3 regions of the Streptomyces thermoviolaceus genome follow, and region 3 is predicted to be linked to each of the others. Evidence: riboswitches for the same ligand, from Rfam matches in the RefSeq annotation. Region 3 holds a riboswitch; each other region holds the start of a gene.
What was found. A riboswitch is a leader RNA that binds a small molecule or an ion and turns the genes downstream of it on or off. The one in region 3 is predicted to bind cobalamin.

Region 1: linked by a shared signal. The riboswitch ahead of OG899_RS20935 (cobalamin biosynthesis protein) and the one ahead of OG899_RS04005 ((2Fe-2S) ferredoxin domain-containing protein) in region 3 are both predicted to bind cobalamin.
Region 2: linked by a shared signal. The riboswitch ahead of OG899_RS08190 (ribonucleoside-diphosphate reductase subunit alpha) and the one ahead of OG899_RS04005 ((2Fe-2S) ferredoxin domain-containing protein) in region 3 are both predicted to bind cobalamin.

What each region holds. Positions count from the first base shown of each region.
Region 1 is NZ_CP109280.1:4,805,290-4,811,189, reverse strand. Features, by position in the region: gene OG899_RS20955 (S9 family peptidase) at 1-465, opposite strand, end outside; gene OG899_RS20950 (class II aldolase/adducin family protein) at 591-1,286, opposite strand; gene OG899_RS20945 (inorganic phosphate transporter) at 1,439-2,779, shown strand; gene OG899_RS20940 (hypothetical protein) at 2,832-3,053, shown strand; cobalamin riboswitch at 3,233-3,366, shown strand; gene OG899_RS20935 (cobalamin biosynthesis protein) at 3,468-4,466, shown strand; gene OG899_RS20930 (cobyric acid synthase) at 4,463-5,900, shown strand, end outside.
Region 2 is NZ_CP109280.1:1,892,982-1,898,881, forward strand. Features, by position in the region: gene OG899_RS08170 (DUF3311 domain-containing protein) at 1-73, shown strand, start outside; gene mctP (monocarboxylate uptake permease MctP) at 70-1,680, shown strand; gene OG899_RS08180 (TetR-like C-terminal domain-containing protein) at 1,893-2,225, shown strand; gene OG899_RS08185 (GNAT family N-acetyltransferase) at 2,348-2,851, shown strand; cobalamin riboswitch at 2,906-3,070, shown strand; gene OG899_RS08190 (ribonucleoside-diphosphate reductase subunit alpha) at 3,204-5,567, shown strand; gene OG899_RS08195 (ribonucleotide-diphosphate reductase subunit beta) at 5,636-5,900, shown strand, end outside.
Region 3 is NZ_CP109280.1:899,790-905,689, reverse strand. Features, by position in the region: gene OG899_RS04020 (ABC transporter permease subunit) at 1-824, opposite strand, end outside; gene OG899_RS04015 (ABC transporter substrate-binding protein) at 830-2,338, opposite strand; gene OG899_RS04010 (GNAT family N-acetyltransferase) at 2,427-2,963, opposite strand; cobalamin riboswitch at 3,129-3,256, shown strand; gene OG899_RS04005 ((2Fe-2S) ferredoxin domain-containing protein) at 3,393-3,734, shown strand; gene OG899_RS04000 (ABC transporter substrate-binding protein) at 3,826-4,815, shown strand; gene OG899_RS03995 (iron ABC transporter permease) at 4,947-5,900, shown strand, end outside.

The sequences.
Region 1 (5,900 bases), 3.9 Mb from region 3:
CCCGCGGACCCCCGGCAGGTACCAGGCGGGCAGCGGGCCCAGTTCGCCCGGCACCTCGACGTCCCGGTGGTGCAGGCCGAGGGCGGTGCGGGGGGTGCCGACGTGCAGGTTCGGGGTGAGCCAGACCTTGTCGCCGGGGTTCAGCACGCCGTGCGTGACGCGCTCCAGGCGGCGTACGACGGTGTCGGGCCGGTGCGGGGCGTCGGCCAGGACGGGGCCGACGACCGCGTGGGAGCCGTTGCCTGCCAGGCCGTAGGTGCCGGGCCGCAACGAGGCGAGGTCCCGGGTGAGGGTGATCTGCCCGGCGGCCGTGCCGTGCACGGTGAGCCGGGGTTCGGTGGGCAGGGGCCGGCCCGCGGGCGCCTTGAGCGCCGCGTCGCTGGCGAGCCGCCCGGCGGCGATGCCTGCCGCGCCGGCCGCCACAACCGCGGTGACGGCCGTGGCCGTCGCTGTGACTGTCCGCACGCAACCAGTGTCCGGGCGGACCGCCGCACCGGCCAGCGGGGAAAGCGGTCGGGGTGACATGCTCCCGCGCGGTGCGGGGCGGCGGCCCGCGTTCCCGGCCGCCTTCCCGGCCGCGTCGTGCTCCGTCAGTGCCGCCGGCCGTAGTCGCGCATCCGTTCCTGGACCTCGGCGAGCTGCCCGGGCGTGAGCAGGCTGGGGGTCAGCCCGGGCACGGACGAGGCGGTCAGCCACACCCGGCACATCCACTCCAGCTGGGCGGTGCGGTCGAGGGCCTGGTCGAGGGTGGCGCCGCAGGTGACGGTGCCGTGGTTCTGCAGCAGGCACCCGGTGCGGCCGGCCAGGGCGCGCAGCATGTTCCCGGCCAGTTCCTCGGTGCCGTAGGGGGCGTACGGGGCGACGCGCACCGGGCCGCCGAGCGCGGCGGCCATGTAGTGGATCAGGGGCAGCTCGGGCACCAGCGTGGAGACGGCCGTGGCGTGCACGGCGTGGGTGTGGACGACGGCACCGGCGCCGGTGGTGCGGTAGACCGCCAGGTGCAGGGGCAGCTCGCTGGTGGGCACCAGTGTCCCGAGCATCTGCCGTCCGTCCAGGTCCACCCCGGTGACGTCGTCGGGCGTGAGCCGGTCGTAGGGTACGCCGGACGGCGTGACCAGCACGGTGTCGCCCACCCGCACCGACACGTTGCCCGAGGTGCCGACGACCAGGCCGTCCGCCGCGGTGCGCCGGGCCGTGGCCACCAGGTCCCGCCAGGCGTCCGCCTCCTCGTCGGTCGCCTTCCGCGACCGCGCCGTCCGGTGCTCGTCCCGCGGCCGGTCATTCATGGTGCGGCCCTGTCGGTCGCTCGGCAAACGGACACAAACGGAATGCGTGGCGACGGAACCGGACACCACCTCGACCGTCACAGTTCATCTTCTGTTCACCCTCGTTACCTACCTTCAACCGGCCAATGACGCTCGAACGATTGCCTGGGTAAATGGAAGGCTTCTCGCTGATCCTCGCGATGGTGGTAGTAACCGCTCTCGCGTTCGATTTCACGAACGGTTTCCACGACACCGCCAACGCGATGGCCACCACCATCTCCACCGGCGCGCTCAAGCCCAAGGTCGCGGTGACCATGTCCGCCGTGCTCAACCTCGTGGGCGCTTTCCTCTCGGTCGAGGTCGCCAACACGATCTCCAAGGGTCTCGTCGACGAGTCCGGCATTCGTCCCGAGGTCATTTTCGCCGCACTGGTCGGCGCCATCCTCTGGAACCTGCTGACCTGGCTGGTCGGGCTCCCCTCCAGCTCCTCGCACGCCCTGATGGGCGGTCTGGTCGGCGCCACCCTCGCCTCGGCCGGCCCCGACGCGGTGCACGGCGGCGCACTGATCACCAAGGTCGTGCTTCCGGCGGTGGCCGCCCCGGTCGTCGCGGGAGTCGCCGCTGCGGTCGCGACCCGGCTGTCGTACACGATCGGCGGGAAGGACGGCAAGGCGGCCGAGAAGGGCCACCGCGCCGGACAGATCGCCTCCGCGGGTCTGGTCTCCCTGGCCCACGGCACCAACGACGCGCAGAAGACGATGGGCGTCATCACCCTGGCCCTGGTCACCGGCGGTGCCCTGGCCCCCGGCTCCAACCCTCCCACCTGGGTGATCCTCTCGGCCGGCCTGGCGATCGCACTCGGCACCTACATCGGCGGCTGGCGCATCATCCGCACCATGGGCACCGGCCTGACCGACCTGCAGCCGCAGCAGGGCTTCGCCGCCCAGACCAGCGCGGCCACCGCCATCCTCGCCTCCTCCCACCTGGGCTTCTCGCTGTCCACCACGCATGTGGTCTCCGGCGCGGTGATGGGCGCCGGCCTGGGCCGCAAGGGCGGCGTGGTCCGCTGGTCCACGGCCGGCCGCATGACGGTGGCCTGGGTGCTCACCCTGCCGGCGGCGGCCCTGGTCGGCGCGGGCGCCGAGGCCGTGACCGATCTCGGCGACTGGGGCACCGCGCTCGTCGCGGTGTTCCTGGTGGCCGCGAGCGCCGCGATCTGGCTCGTCTCCCGCCGCCAGGTCGTCGACCACACCAATGTCACCGGGCCCGCGGCGACGGCCGAGGAGCCGGCCGGTGTGGTGACCCAGGCCCTGGCCGCCGTGGCCCCGCCGGCCGCCGGCCAGCCCGCCCCGGCCGCCGAGGACACCGCCTCGGCGCCGACGCCCGCCGACGCGCCGACGGCGACCGTCCCGGCCCAGCCCACGGCTCCCGCGCCCGCGTCCCCGGCCGCCGAGCCGGTCTCCCCCGCTCCCGCCCCCGCGTCCGCGGCGACCCCGCCGGCCGCGGCCGTCTGACCCACCGCAGGGCACCGGCTCACCGCGCCGGTCACAGGAAAGCAGCTACGGCATGAAGATCGACTGGGCAGCACTCGGCTCCGTGTTCGGCGTCAGCCTCGTGGTCACCGTCGCCCTGGTGACCCTGTTCACCCTCGGCATCGCCGGGCTGTCCCGGCGCGAGGCCGCCGCGACCCGCGGCGAGCGCGCCGTCGCCGCCACGACCGGGGCGTACCTGTGCTTCGCACTGTGCGCGGCGGCCGTGGCCTACGGGATCTGGCTCATCGTGGGCTGACGCGGCCCGTACCGCCTCCGGCGACTGACCGGGGCCACCCGTGCCCCGGGGAGTTTCGTCGTTCTCCCGCCGCGCACACGCCCCGGCGGCCGTCGCACCCCCCTGTCCCCCCGGCGCCGGTGTGTGGGCCTCAGCACACCGGGCCGTCGCAGGTCAGGGCGGAGTTGACGGGTGTTCGTGGAGCGTGGTGGACTTCAGTGGCCAGTTACGGCGGCACGAGAGGAAGCCCGGTGCGAATCCGGCGCGGTCCCGCCACTGTGACCGGGAGACCTTCCCGGGAGCCAGGAACTCTCACCGCCGGTTTTCGTCGAACCAGGGCGTGGACACCCTGAGTGAGGACACATCCCATGCGCGGCTGCCGATTCAGGCTCATCGACGACGTCTCCCGTAAAGTTCCCGCGATCGGCTGACCCCATGGGTGCCGCTCGCGTCTACGCGTACGGCGCCACCGCCGGCCTCCTCGGTGACCTGCTCCTCGGCGATCCGCGCCGTGGGCATCCCGTCGCCGTGTTCGGGCGGGCCGCCGGCGCCGTCGAACGTGTGCTGTGGAAGGACCACCGCGGCTGGGGTGCGCTGCACACAGCGGTGTGCGCCGGTGGCGCCGTGGCGCTGTCGGCTCTCGCCGCACGCGCCGTGCGCCGCTCCCCCGTCGCCTCCGTCCTGCTGACCGGTGCCGCCACCTGGACGGTGGTCGGCGGAACCTCCCTCGCCCGCGAAGCCCGGGTCATAGCCCGCGCCTTGGAGGCGGGCGAGGTGGATGCCGCGCGGGCGCGGCTGCCGCATCTGTGCGGACGCGACCCGCACGCCCTGGACGCCGACGGCATCGCCCGGGCCGTGGTGGAGTCGGTGGCCGAGAACACCTCCGACGCGGTCGTCGGCGCCCTGGTGTGGGGCGCGGTCGCGGGCGTGCCGGGGTTCGCCGGCTTCCGGGCCGTCAACACCCTGGACGCGATGGTCGGTCATCGCTCGCCCCGCTACCGCCGCTACGGCTGGGCCTCGGCCCGCCTCGACGATCTGGCCGGGTGGCCGGGGGCCCGGCTGACCGCCGCCCTCGCCGTCCTCACCGGCGGCGATCCGCGGGGTGCCGTACGGGCCTGGCGGGCCGATGCCGCCCAGCATCCGAGCCCCAACGCCGGTCCGGTCGAGGCCGCGTTCGCCGGAGCGCTCGGGGTGCGGCTGGGCGGCACCCTGTCGTACGCCGGGCGCGTGGAGCACCGGCCGGTGCTCAACTCCGCCGGACGCGCCGTGCAGGTGGCGGACATCGACCGTGCCGTACGGCTCTCACGGCGCGTGAGCTGGCTGGCGCTCGCCACCTGCACCGGCGTGAAGCTGCTGTGCGGCCGCCGGGGGCGGGCTGCCCTGCGCGCCGTCCGCCGGGCGAAGGGCCGGCGGGTGACGGGCGGTGCGGCATGAGCGGAGGCCTGCTCGTGGCCGGCACCACATCCGACGCCGGCAAGAGCGTGGTGACCGCCGGGATCTGCCGGTGGCTGGTGCGCCGGGGCGTGAAGGTGGCGCCGTTCAAGGCGCAGAACATGTCCCTCAACTCCTTCGTCACCCGTGAGGGCGCCGAGATCGGCCGCGCCCAGGCCATGCAGGCCCAGGCGTGCCGCATCGAGCCGACCGCGCTGATGAACCCGGTGCTGCTCAAGCCGGGCGGCGAGCGAAGCAGCCAGGTCGTGGTGCTGGGCAAGGCGATGGGCGAGCTGAGTGCCCGCGGCTACCACGGCGGGCGTCAGGAGCGGCTGCTCGGCACCGTGCTGGACTGCCTCGCCGAACTGCGCCGCACCCACGACATGGTGATCTGCGAGGGGGCGGGCAGCCCGGCGGAGATCAATCTGCGCCGCACCGACATCGTCAACATGGGCCTCGCCCGCGCCGCGCGGCTGCCGGTGCTGGTCGTCGGCGACATCGACCGCGGCGGGGTGTTCGCGTCGTTCTACGGCACCGTCGCCCTGCTCGCGCCCGAGGACCAGCGGCTGGTGGCCGGATTCCTCGTCAACAAGTTCCGCGGCGACGTGTCCCTGCTGCAGCCGGGCCTCGAGATGCTGCACGGCCTCACCGGCCGGCGCACCTTCGGTGTGCTGCCGTACCGGCACGGCCTCGGCATCGACGAGGAGGACGGCATGGCGGTGTCGCTGCGCGGCGCGGTCCGCGAGTCGGCGGTCGAGCCCCCGGTCGGCGAGGACGTGCTGCGGGTGGCCGTGTGCGCGGTGCCGCTGATGTCCAACTTCACCGACGTCGACGCGCTGGCCGCCGAACCCGGCGTCGTGGTGCGGTTCGTGGACCGGCCCGAGGAACTGGCCGACGCCGACCTCGTCGTCGTCCCGGGCACCCGGGGCACGGTCCGCGCCCTTCAGTGGCTGCGCGAGCGCGGACTCGCCGACGCACTGGCACGCCGCGCCGCGCAGTCCCGGCCGATCCTCGGCATCTGCGGCGGTTTCCAGCTGCTCGGCGAGCACATCGAGGACGAGGTGGAGAGCCGCGCCGGGCACGTGGCCGGGCTCGGCCTGCTGCCCGTGCGGGTGCGGTTCGCCCGTGAGAAGACCCTGGCCCGGCCCACCGGTCAGGCCCTCGGCGAAGTCGTCGAGGGATACGAGATCCACCACGGGATCGCCGACGTCCACGGCGGCGACGAACCCTTCCTGGACGGCTGCCGCCTCGGCGTCACCTGGGGCACGCACTGGCACGGGGCGCTGGAGTCGGACGGCTTCCGGCGGGCCTTTCTGCGCGAGGTGGCATCCGCCGCGGGCCGCCGTTTCGTGCCGGCACCGGACACCTCGTTCGCCGCGCTGCGCGAGCAGCAGCTCGACCGGCTCGGCGATCTGATCGAACAGCACGCGGACACCG
Region 2 (5,900 bases), 990 kb from region 3:
CTGGCAGCGTGACCAGCGCGCTCGCGCGTCCCACGAGGCCGGCGCGGCGGAGAAGGGCGGTGCGGCGCGATGAGAGACGGCGTCAACGGCATCGCACTCGGCGTCTTCATCTTCTTCTTCGTGCTCGTCACCGTCATGGGCTTCCTCGCCGCCCGGTGGCGCAAGGCGGAGAACGAGCACAGCCTGGACGAGTGGGGCCTGGGAGGACGGTCGTTCGGCACCTGGATCACCTGGTTCCTGCTCGGCGGCGACCTGTACACGGCGTACACCTTCGTCGCGGTGCCCGCGGCGATCTACGCGACGGGCGCGGCCGGGTTCTTCGCGGTGCCGTACACGATCCTGGTCTACCCGCTGATCTTCACCTTCCTGCCGCGTCTGTGGTCGGTCTCCCACCGGCACGGCTACGTCACCACCTCCGACTTCGTGCGCGGCCGGTTCGGTTCCAAGGGCCTGTCGCTGGCGGTGGCGCTCACCGGCATCCTCGCCACCATGCCGTACATCGCGCTCCAGCTCGTCGGCATCCAGGCGGTGCTGGACGTGATGGGCGTCGGCGGCGGCGAGAACACCAACTGGTTCATCAAGGACCTGCCGCTGCTCATCGCCTTCGGTGTGCTGGCCGCCTACACCTACTCGTCCGGTCTGCGCGCCCCGGCGCTGATCGCGTTCGTGAAGGACGCGCTCATCTACATCGTCATCGCGGTCGCGATCATCTACATCCCGATCAAACTGGGCGGGTTCGACGACATCTTCGCCAAGGCGAGCGAGAAGTTCACCACAACGGGGGCGGGTTCCATCGCGCCGCCGGAGGGGGCCCGGTGGACGTACGCCACGCTGGCCCTGGGCAGCGCGCTCGCGCTGTTCATGTACCCGCACTCGATCACCGCGACGCTGTCCTCGCGCAGCCGTGAGGTGATCCGCCGCAACACCACGATCCTGCCGCTGTACTCGCTGATGCTGGGCCTGCTGGCACTGCTGGGCTTCATGGCGATCGCGGACGGGATCACCGTGGGCAACGGCCAGCTGGCCATCCCGCAGCTGTTCGAGAACATGTTCCCGGACTGGTTCACGGGCGTGGCCTTCGCGGCCATCGGCATCGGCGCGCTGGTGCCCGCGGCCATCATGTCGATCGCGGCCGCGAACCTGTTCACCCGCAACATCTACAAGGACTTCCTCAAGCCGGACGCCACGGCGGAGCAGGAGACCCGCGTCTCCAAGCTGGTGTCCCTGCTGGTGAAGGTGGGCGCCCTGGTCTTCGTCCTGACCATGGACAAGACGGTCGCCATCAACTTCCAGCTGCTGGGCGGCATCTGGATCCTGCAGACGTTCCCGGCCCTGGTCGGCGGCCTGTTCACGCGCTGGTTCCACCGCTGGGCGCTGCTGGCCGGCTGGGCGGTCGGCATGGTCTACGGCACCGTCGCCGCCTACGGGGTGGCCTCGCCGACGCAGAAGCACTTCGGCGGCTCCTCCGCCGAGATCCCCGGCCTCGGCGAGACCGGCTACATCGGCATGACGGCCTTCGTGCTGAACGTCCTGGTCACGGTGGTCCTCACCGTCGTCCTGCGGGCGTTCAAGGCGCCCGACGGCGTCGACGAGACCCGGCCGGAGGACTACACCAAGGACGCCGGCGACCCGGACGTCCAGGTGGAACTGCCGCCCGCCACGGCGGGTTCCGCCCACTGACGAACACATCCGCACAGTGACGGGCCGCCGGGAGGAACCGGCGGCCCGTCACCGTGTGCGGCGCGGCCGAGGGGCCGCCGTGCCGGCGACACGGCCCGTCACACCGGCCATGGCCCGGGCGGGTGACGCGGCGGTGAGGCGCCGGGCCGCATCGAGGTACTCCGGCTTCGGGTTCAGTGCGGCGGCGATGCGGACGTGCATGGCGCCGCCTCGTGCCCGCCGGACAGGTGCCCGACGAACTCGTCGAGCTGTTCCGGCGCGTGGAGGCGAACGCCGTGCTGTACCGCACGATGTTCGGTCCGGGCGGCACGGCGCGTGTCGTCGACCGGTTGCGTGAGCGGCTCGCTGAAGCGGTCGCCGAGCAACTGCCCGCCTCGGGCGCCGAATCGCGCGCCGCCGCGCCACTGATGGACGTGAACGCGCACTACCTCGCGGGCGCCTTCATCGGCGTCATCACCCACTGGCTCCGCGACGACCAGGAGCGGGCGCCGGCCGAGGACATGGCACGCGCCGTGTGGCGGCTGCTGCGCGGCCCGGCCGGATGAGCCGGGTCACCGAGGAACAACGAGCCGAACGGCGTCACATTGCCGATTACCCGAGATTTTTTGACGCCGCATCAGAACAGCGGGACGGCCCGTTGTCACACCCTCCCGGCACACTCGGGCGCATGGACGTCGTGATCAGGCCGGCCGAGCCCGGCGAGTACGGCACTCTCGGAGAGATCACCGCGCAGGCCTTTCTGCGCGACGGACTGCTGGACTTCAGTGACAGCGACGCGTATCTGGACGAGCTGAGAGACGTGGGCAAGCGGGCGGCCGCCGCGGAGGTGCTGGTGGCCGTGGCGGACGGGACGGTGCTCGGCGGCGTCACCTTCGTGGCGCCGGGCGGTCCCCTGGCCGAGATCGCCGGGCCCGGGGAGGCGGAGATGCGGATGCTCGCGGTCGCCCCCGCGGCACGCCGCCGGGGCGCCGGCGAGGCCCTGGTGCGGGCGTGCGTGGAGCGGGCCCGGGCCGCCGGCTGCCTCCGTCTGGTGCTGTCCACCCAGCGCACCATGCACGCCGCTCATCGCATCTACGAGCGCCTGGGGTTCGTCCGGGTACCGGAACGCGACTGGAACCCCCTGCCGGACGCGGACGACACCGTGCTGCTCGCCTACGCGCTGACGCTCTGACCCGCGTCACCGACCATCCGGCGCCGAACACAACATCTGGGGGTGGCTCCTCGGGTCGGCACAACATGTATGCTCATGCTCGCTGTCGCCGCAGGGGAATCCGGTGCGAATCCGGAACTGTCCCGCAACGGTGTACGCGTTCCCCCGTGCCCGCTGGGCGCCGATTCCGGCTGCCCGCGTGCCGGTGGACGAGCGTCAGTCCGAGGACCTGCCGACAGTGCGCCCGGCCGTCCGGTCCGGGCGCCCGACGTCCGGGCCTCGCGGATTGGGCCGGTGGACGCGGCGCCGTCGCGCGTCCGTGACTGCCCCCTGCCCTCGACGAGGCCCCGAGCCGAGCGAGGGAGAGCACCACGTGACCATCGCGCCCGCCGATCCGGCGTCAGCCGCGGGCCTCGACCTGGACGGTCCCGGTGCCGCACTGCTGCGCACCCTGACCGAGCTGACCGCCGACCTTCCCGGCACCGACCCCGGACGGGTCGCCGCCGCCGCGCTGCGCGGCCGTTCCGCCCACGCCGACGAGGCGGAGCTGCGGGAACTGGCGACCGAGGCGGCGGCCGGGCTGATCGCCGAGGACCCCGCCCACTCGCGGCTGGCCGCCCGGCTGCTGCTGCTCTCCCTGCGGGCCGAGGCGGCCTCGCAGGATGTCACGTCCTTCAGCGAGTCCGTGGCCGTCGGCCACCGCGAGGGGCTGATCGCCGACCGGACCGCCGCGTTCGTACGGCGGCACGCCGCCCGCCTGGACGCGACGGTGGACCCGGCCGCCGACGACCGCTTCGGCTACTTCGGGCTGCGCACCTTGCACAGCCGCTATCTGCTGCGGCACCCGCACACCCGGAAGGTGATCGAGCTGCCGCAGCACTTCCTGCTGCGCGTCGCCGCCGGTCTCGCCGCGGACGACGGCGACCGCGCCGTGGACGAGGTCGCCGCGCTGTACGGACTGATGAGCCGGCTGGAGTATCTGCCGTCCTCCCCCACGCTGTTCAACTCCGGTACGCGGCACCCCCAGATGTCGTCCTGCTACCTGCTGGACTCCCCCAAGGACGAGCTGGACTCCCTCTACGAGCGCTATCACCAGGTCGCCCGTCTGTCGAAGCACGCCGGCGGCATCGGCATCGCCTACTCCCGGGTGCGCGCCCGCGGTTCGCTGATCCGCGGCACCAACGGGCACTCCAACGGCATCGTGCCGTTCCTGAAGACGCTGGACTCCTCGGTGGCGGCGGTGAACCAGGGCGGGCGGCGCAAGGGCGCGGCCGCGGTGTACCTGGAGACCTGGCACGCGGACATCGAGGAGTTCCTGGAGCTGCGCGACAACACCGGCGAGGACGCGCGCCGCACCCACAACCTCAACCTCGCGCACTGGATCCCCGACGAGTTCATGCGCCGGGTGGACGCCGACGGGCCGTGGTCGCTGTTCTGCCCCTCCGACGTGCCCGAGCTGACCGACCTGTGGGGCGAGGAGTTCGACCGGGCCTACCGGGCGGCGGAGGCCAAGGGCCTGGCGCGGAGAACTCTGCCCGCCCGGGAGCTGTACGGCCGCATGATGCGCACGCTCGCGCAGACCGGCAACGGCTGGATGGCCTTCAAGGACACCGCCAACCGCACCGCCAACCAGACCGCCGAGCCGGGCCGTGTGATCCACTCCTCCAACCTGTGCACGGAGATCCTGGAGGTCACCGACGACACCGAGACCGCGGTGTGCAACCTGGGCTCGGTCAACCTCGGCGCGTTCGTGACCGGCGGCGGCATCGACTGGGAGAGGCTGGACGCCACCGTGCGCACCGCCGTGACGTTCCTCGACCGGGTGGTCGACATCAACTACTACCCGACCGAGCAGGCGGCCCGGTCCAACGCGCGGTGGCGGCCGGTCGGCCTGGGCGTGATGGGTCTGCAGGACGTCTTCTTCCGGCTGCGGCTTCCCTTCGACTCCCCCGAGGCCAGGGCGCTGTCCACGAAGATCGCCGAGCGGATCATGCTCGCCGCCTACGAGACGTCCGCCGATCTGGCCGAGCGCAACGGCCCGCTGCCCGCCTGGGAGCACACCCGCACCGCCCGGGGCGTGCTGCACCCCGACCACTACGACGTGACTCTCGCCTGGCCCGAGCGCTGGGCGGCGCTGCGCGAGCGGATCGCCGCCGTGGGCCTGCGCAACGCCCTGCTGCTGGCCGTCGCGCCGACCGCCACCATCGCCTCCATCGCCGGCGTCTACGAGTGCATCGAGCCGCAGGTGTCCAACCTGTTCAAGCGCGAGACGCTGTCGGGCGAGTTCCTCCAGGTCAACTCCTACCTGGTGGAGGATCTGAAGAAGCTGGGCCGGTGGGACGCGCACACCCGCCGGGCGCTGCGCGAGGCCAATGGCTCGGTGCAGGGCCTGACCTGGCTTCCGGAGGACGTACGGCGGCTGTACCGCACGGCGTGGGAGCTGCCGCAGCGCGCCCTGATCGACATGGCCGCCGCCCGCACCCCGTTCCTGGACCAGGGCCAGTCGCTGAACCTGTTCATGGAGACGCCGACCATCGGCAAGCTCTCCTCGATGTACGCCTACGCCTGGAAGGCGGGCCTGAAGACGACGTACTACCTCCGCTCCCGTCCGGCGACCCGGATCGCCCCCGCGGCCCGGGCGGAGCACCCCGACACCGTTCCCGCACCGGCCGCACCGACCGCTCAGGCGGTCGCCTGCTCCCTGGAGAACCCCGAGATCTGCGAGGCCTGCCAGTGACGACGCACCCGACCCCCGCCCGACCCCAGAACCTCCTCGACCCGGGCTTCGAGCTGACCCTGCGCCCCATGCGCTATCCGCGGTTCTACGAGCGCTACCGGGACGCCATCAAGAACACCTGGACCGTGGAGGAGGTGGATCTGCAGGGCGACGTCCCCGACCTGGCCGAGCTCTCCCCGGGCGAGCGGCACCTCATCGGCCGGCTCGTCGCCTTCTTCGCCACCGGCGACTCGATCGTGGCGAACAACCTGGTGCTCACCCTGTACAAGCACATCAACTCGCCCGAGGCGCGTCTGTATCTGAGCAGGCAGCTGTTCGAGGAGGCGGTGCACG
Region 3 (5,900 bases):
CCCGGGATGTCGAAGATCTGCTCGATGGCAACGGCGCCGCCGGTCAGGCCGACCACGAACAGTCCCAGATTGGGCAGCAGTCCGGGCACGCAGCGGCGCAGCGTCTGCCGGGCCACGGAACCGGGCGGTATTCCGCGCGCGGCGGCGGCCAGCGCCCAGGGCTCGGCGAACGCGGCGGGCAGCAGGTCGTCCAGCATCCGCCCGAGGAGGGCTCCGGCGGGCAGGCCGAGGGCGAGGGCGGGAAGGATCATCCACTGGGGGCCGTACCAGCCCAGGGCGGGCAGCCAGCCCAGCTGCACGCCGACGACGGAGGCCAGTACGGAGGCGATGAGGAACTCCGGCAGCGCGGCCAGCACCGCCGACCCGGTACCGCCCGGGCCGCCTGTGCCGAGGCGGCGCCGCGAGCCGAGCCACAGGGTGCGGGCGCACACCACCGCGACCGTGGCCAGGGCGACCAGGACGGCCCCCGCCATCAGCAGCAGGGACACACCGAGGGCCTGGACTGTGGCGGGCAGCACCTCGGTGTCCGACACCCAGGACCGGCCCGCGTCCCCCCGCAGCAGACCGCCCAGCCAGCGGCCGAGCAGCGCCAACGGGCCGTCACCCAGGCCGAGTTCGTCGCGGATGGCCCGCAGCGTCTCGGGAGTGGGGTCGCGCTCCGCCGAGCGGGCCTTGAGCACGGTCAGCGCCGGGTCGGTGCGCGACAGCCACGGCAGCAGGCCGATCGCGCACACCAGCCCACCCGTCAGCAGGGCCCGCCACAGCAGCGTGAGGCCGCCGCCCCGCGCGAGCGCGCGCAGGGCGGCGGAAAGGGGCCTGGCCATGGGGTTCAGCGCCGGGTCCCGGTGCCGACGAGCTGCCGCTCGTACGGGTCGAGTACGCCGCCCTCGACGGACGTACCGATACCCACGATGGCCTTCAGGTGCGCCAGGGGGACCACCGCGTCGGTGCCGAGGATCGCGGCCTCCGCCTTCATCGCGGCGTCCTGACGCTTGCCCGGGTCGGACTCGGCCTGGGCGTCGGCGACCAGCTTGTCGACCTTCTTGTCGCACAGGAACGACAGGTTGTAGCTGCCGTCGCAGGTGTAGTCGCTGGCCAGGACGGTGACCGGGTCGCCGGTGTCGAGCATCATGTTGCGGGTGGAGATGGCGGCGTCGAACTTCTTGGCCAGCAGGTCGCTTTCGAGGCGCGCGTAGGTGCGCACTTCCAGCTTCACCTTGAACCCGGCCTTCTGGAGCTGCTGTTGGAGCACCTGGGCGGTCTCGGGCAGTTCGGGCCGGTCGTCGTAGGTGGCGATGGTGATGCTCTTGCCCTTGGGGTCGGTGGCCTTGGCTCGCCCGGTCGGCTCGGACCGTTTGCCGGCCGCCCAGGTCAGCGCGGGGCCGAACAGCCCCTTGGCGGGCTCGGCGTACCCGTCGTACACGCCCTTGGCGACGGCGGAGGTGTCGATCGCCTCGCGCGCGGCGGCCCGCAGCCCCGCGTCGGTGAAGACGCCCTTTTGGGTGTTGAGGAACAGGCTGCTGTTCCGCGCGGTGTTGATCTCGTGGACGGTGTCTTTGTCCAGGGAGGCGACCTGCGCGACGGGCAGAGCCTCGGCGATGTCCACGTCCCCGGTGCGCAGGGCGTTGGCGCGGGCGGTGCCGTCCGAGACGAACTTCACGTCGATGCCGGAAGCCTGGGCGCGCCCGCCCCAGTAGTCGTCGTAGCGGTCCAAGGCGGCCGCCGTGTCCCCGGTGGTCTTGGTGAGTTCGAAGGGGCCGGTGGCAGTGCCGACCGGGTTCACCTTGCCGTCCTTGCCATACGCCTTGGGGGAGAACACCGCGAGGCTGGGGTTGGTCAGCCGCAGCGGCAGCATCGGGTCGGCCTCGCCTGCGCCGACCTTCACCTGGTCGTCGCCCACGGCCTCGGCGGTCAGCTTCACATCGGAGATCGCGGGCGGCGCCGGGTCGGCCGCGGCGGCGTGGGTGAGCGCGGCGGCGACGGCCTTCGCGGTGACCTTACTGCCGTCCTGGAACTTGGCATCCCGCAGCGTGAACACCCAGCTCTTGCCGCCCTGTTCGCTGCTCCACGACTCGGCGAGCGCGGGGACCGCGGTGCCGTTGGCGTCCAGCCGGGCCAGCCCCTCGCTCACACCCAGCCGGGACAGGATGAAGGAGTCCTGGCCGCCGTACGGTGAGTAGTTCTCCGTCGGCTGGAAGGCGAGCGCCACACGCAGGCGCCCGCCCTCACCCGAGCCGGAGGAGTCCGAGGACGAGTCGTCGTCGCTGGCGGCGAAGCAGCCGGAGAGCAAGGGGGCGAGCAGCAGGCCGGCTATCAGCCGACGGCGGGAAGATCTCATGGTCTTCGTTCTGTCTTTCCAGGGCCGGACGTTCCCGTACGGGTGTTTCGGCCTACATCGACCGGCATCTTACGAAAATGGTTTTCGTTTAAACAAGAGGGATCTCAAAGTGGACGACGCCACTGCCGCCGCCGGGCGCGTCCTCCCTCTCGTCGCAGACGACCTTGCCGAGCGTCTGCCACAGACCCATCGCGCCGGGCGAGTGCGGGTACGTGTGCAAGTACACCGACCGGTAGCCGCCGTCCGCCCGCGCGAAGTCCAGCAGCCTGTCCACCAGTTGCCGGGCCAGCCCGCGCCGCCGGTGCTCCGGGCGCGTGTACACCCGCCTGAGCTGCGCGGTCTCACCCGACGGGTACCGCTCGGCCAGCCACCGCGGGTTCGGCGGATGCGCCGGTCCCCGCCCGTCGAGCGCGGCCGTGGCGGCCACCGTCCCGTCCTGCTCGTCCACCGCGACCAGCAGGGTGTGCCGGGGTGGGACGACGTAGAACGACTGCAGATCGATGATGTCCGCGTGCCAGCGTGGCACGTAGCCGGTCCCGAAGTCGCGGTAGACGGTGTCGAGCATCACGGCCCGCGCCTCCTCGAGGTCGGCGGCCGTGGCTGTCCTGATGCGGTATTCCTGCATCTGCGAATGATATGCCATCCGGCGGGTCTTCGGTGGCCGCCGCCAGGAGTCCGGCGGCGAGGCCGGTGCCCTGTGACTCGGGCCGTGCGTAACCACCCCTGGGTTCCGCCCTGATGACGCGCGGTGTCTCAGATGCGATAATGCTCGGCGACAAGGCGACGGCGGAACGAGGAAGCCGGTGTGAATCCGGCGCGGTCCCGCCACTGTGATCGGCGAGCGGATCCCGAACAGGCCACTGCCCCAGGACGGGTGGGAAGGCCGGGACGAGCTTCGACCCGAGAGCCAGGAGACTCACGCGGTCGCCTCCTCGACGTACCCGGGGCGGATTTCCCCGGAGGAGGGTGGTTCGGCATGCCCGTGAGGCCGGCCGAGGGGGCGTACGAGACCCCGGTGGGCAGAGGTTCGGTTGGCACAGGATCAGCCGATCCGGTGCCGTGCCGGATCGTCGTGTGCCGGGACTGCTGCTGCGGCAGCCCCAAGGTGACCGGGGTGGATCACACAGTGCAAACCGCGCGCCTGCGTGAGGCCGCTCCCGTACGCGTCTCCGCCTGTCTCGACGTGTGCGACCAGGCCAACGTCATCGTCGTGCAGCCTTCCGCCGCCGGACGGGCCGCCGGGGCGCGGCCGGTCTGGCTGGGCCTGGTCAACGACCCGGCCGCGACCGAGGACATCGCCGCCTGGGTGAGCGCGGGCGGCCCCGGCATCGCTCCCCGGCCCGAGATTCTCGACCTCTACGCCTTCACCCCGCCTCGGCGCCGCGCGGCCTCCTGAGACCGGCAGCCTGCGCGCCGATCACCAGCGACACCCGTACGAGCCGTAACACCTGTACGAGCCGTAACACCCGTAGGAGAGGAACATTCCCATGACGGGCAAACGCCCACTGTCCCCCCTGCTGGCCATGGCCACAGCTCTGCTGATCTCCGGTTGCGGCACAAGCGCCCAGGACCAAGCCGGTGGTACCGAGGGCCCGGCCCCGAAGGGCTTCCCGGTCACCGTGTCCAACTGCGGGGTGAAGACGACGTTTCACCGCCCGCCGCAGCGCGCGGTGTCGCTGAACCAGCACGCGACGGAGGTGATGCTGGCGCTCGGCCTGGAGAAGTCGATGGTCGGCACCGGCTACCTCGACGACGAGATCCTCCCCGAGTACCGGGCCGCCTACGGCAAGGTCAAGGTGCTGTCGAAGGAGTACCCGTCGTACGAGACGCTGTTGGCGGCCGAGCCCGACTTCGTCTACGGCGGCTGGTCCTCCGCCTTCGACGAGAAGGAGGGCCGCTCCCGTGACGCCTTCATCAAGGCCGGTATCAACACCCGCCTCAACATCGAGGAGTGCCCGTCCGGGCCGGTGACGATGCCCTTGATGGACCGGGAGATCCGCGAGGTCGCCAAGGTCTTCGGCGTCCCGGAGCGGGCCGAGCGGCAGATCGGGCGGCTGCACGCCACCTTGGACGAGGTGGACGAGAAACTCGACGGCGTTGAGCCGGTGAAGCTGTTCGTCTACGACAGCGGCGACAAGACCGCCTTCACCGCGGGCGGCGCGGGCATCGGCAACGACATGATCGAGCGGGCCGGAGGGGTCAACCTCTTCGCCGACCTCGACAAGCCGTTCGGCGACGTGTCGTTCGAGCAGGTGGCCGAGCGGGCGCCCGAAGTCGTCGTCATCTACGACTACGGCGACCAGACCGTGGCGCAGAAGAAGGAGTTCCTGCTCGCCAACCCGGCGCTGAAGGACGTACCCGCCATCAAGAACCGCCGGTTCGCGGTGCTGCCGCTGTCCTCCACCGTCGTGGGAGTACGGGTGCCCGCGGCCGTGCAGTCGCTGGCCCGTCAGCTCCACCCGGACCGCTTCCGGTGACCGGCGTGACCGAGCCGACCGCCGCTGGCCGAGACGCCGTCGCCGGGAAGGCCGGGGCGGGCAAGGTGCCGGCACCCGCCGAGGCCGTCGGCAAGAACTCCCCCGGAGCCGGGCCCAAGCCCGCGCAGGCCGTGGTGCCCGGCCGCCGCAGGCTCCCCTACGCCCTGGTGCTGGCCGGTCTCGCCGCCCTGGTGGCGGTGGCGGCGACCTTCGGGATCGCGGCCGGTTCGGTCACGATCCCGGCCGGGGAGGTGTGGGGCATCCTGCTCCACCACCTCCACCCGGCCCTGGCCGATGCGACGTGGCCCCCGGTGCGGGAGACGATCGTCACCGACGTCCGGCTGCCCCGGGTGCTGCTGTGCGCGGTGGTGGGAGCCGGACTGTCGGTGGCGGGAATGGCGTTGCAGGCCCTGGTCCGCAACCCGCTCGCCGACCCGATGCTGCTGGGAGTGTCGTCGGGCGCGAGCGTCGGCGCCGTGCTGGTCCTGGTCCTCAACGTGACGCTGTTCGGAGCCTTCTCGCTGCCGCTGGCGGCGTTCTGCGGCGCTCTGGCGGCCCTGGTCGCGGTGTACTTCCTGGCTCGCTCCGGCGGACGGATGACCACCGTGCGGCTGGTCCTGGCGGGCGTGGCGATGGCCGAGGTGCTGTCGGCGGTGGCGAGTTTCCTCGTGGTCACTTCCAACGACCCCCACAAGACGCAGTCGGCGCTGCGCTGGATGCTCGGCGGACTGGCCGGCACCACTTGGACGGTGGTGTGGATCCCGGCCGCGGCGGTCCTGCTCGGCACGGCCGTCCTGCTTGGCGTGAGCCGTCCGCTGAACCTGCTGCTCGCCGGGGAGGAGGCCGCAGCAGCCCTCGGCCTGGACGTCCACCGCTTCCGTGCCGCACTGTTCACCCTGGTCGCGCTGATGATCGGCACGATCGTCGCGGTCAGCGGCCAGATCGGCTTCGTCGGTCTGATCCTGCCGCACGTCGTACGGCTCCTGGTCGGCGCCGACCACCGCCGAGCACTCCCGGCCGCTGCGCTGCTCGGCGCGGCCTTCCTGATCGCCGCCGACCTGGCCGCGCGCACCCTCATGAGCCCC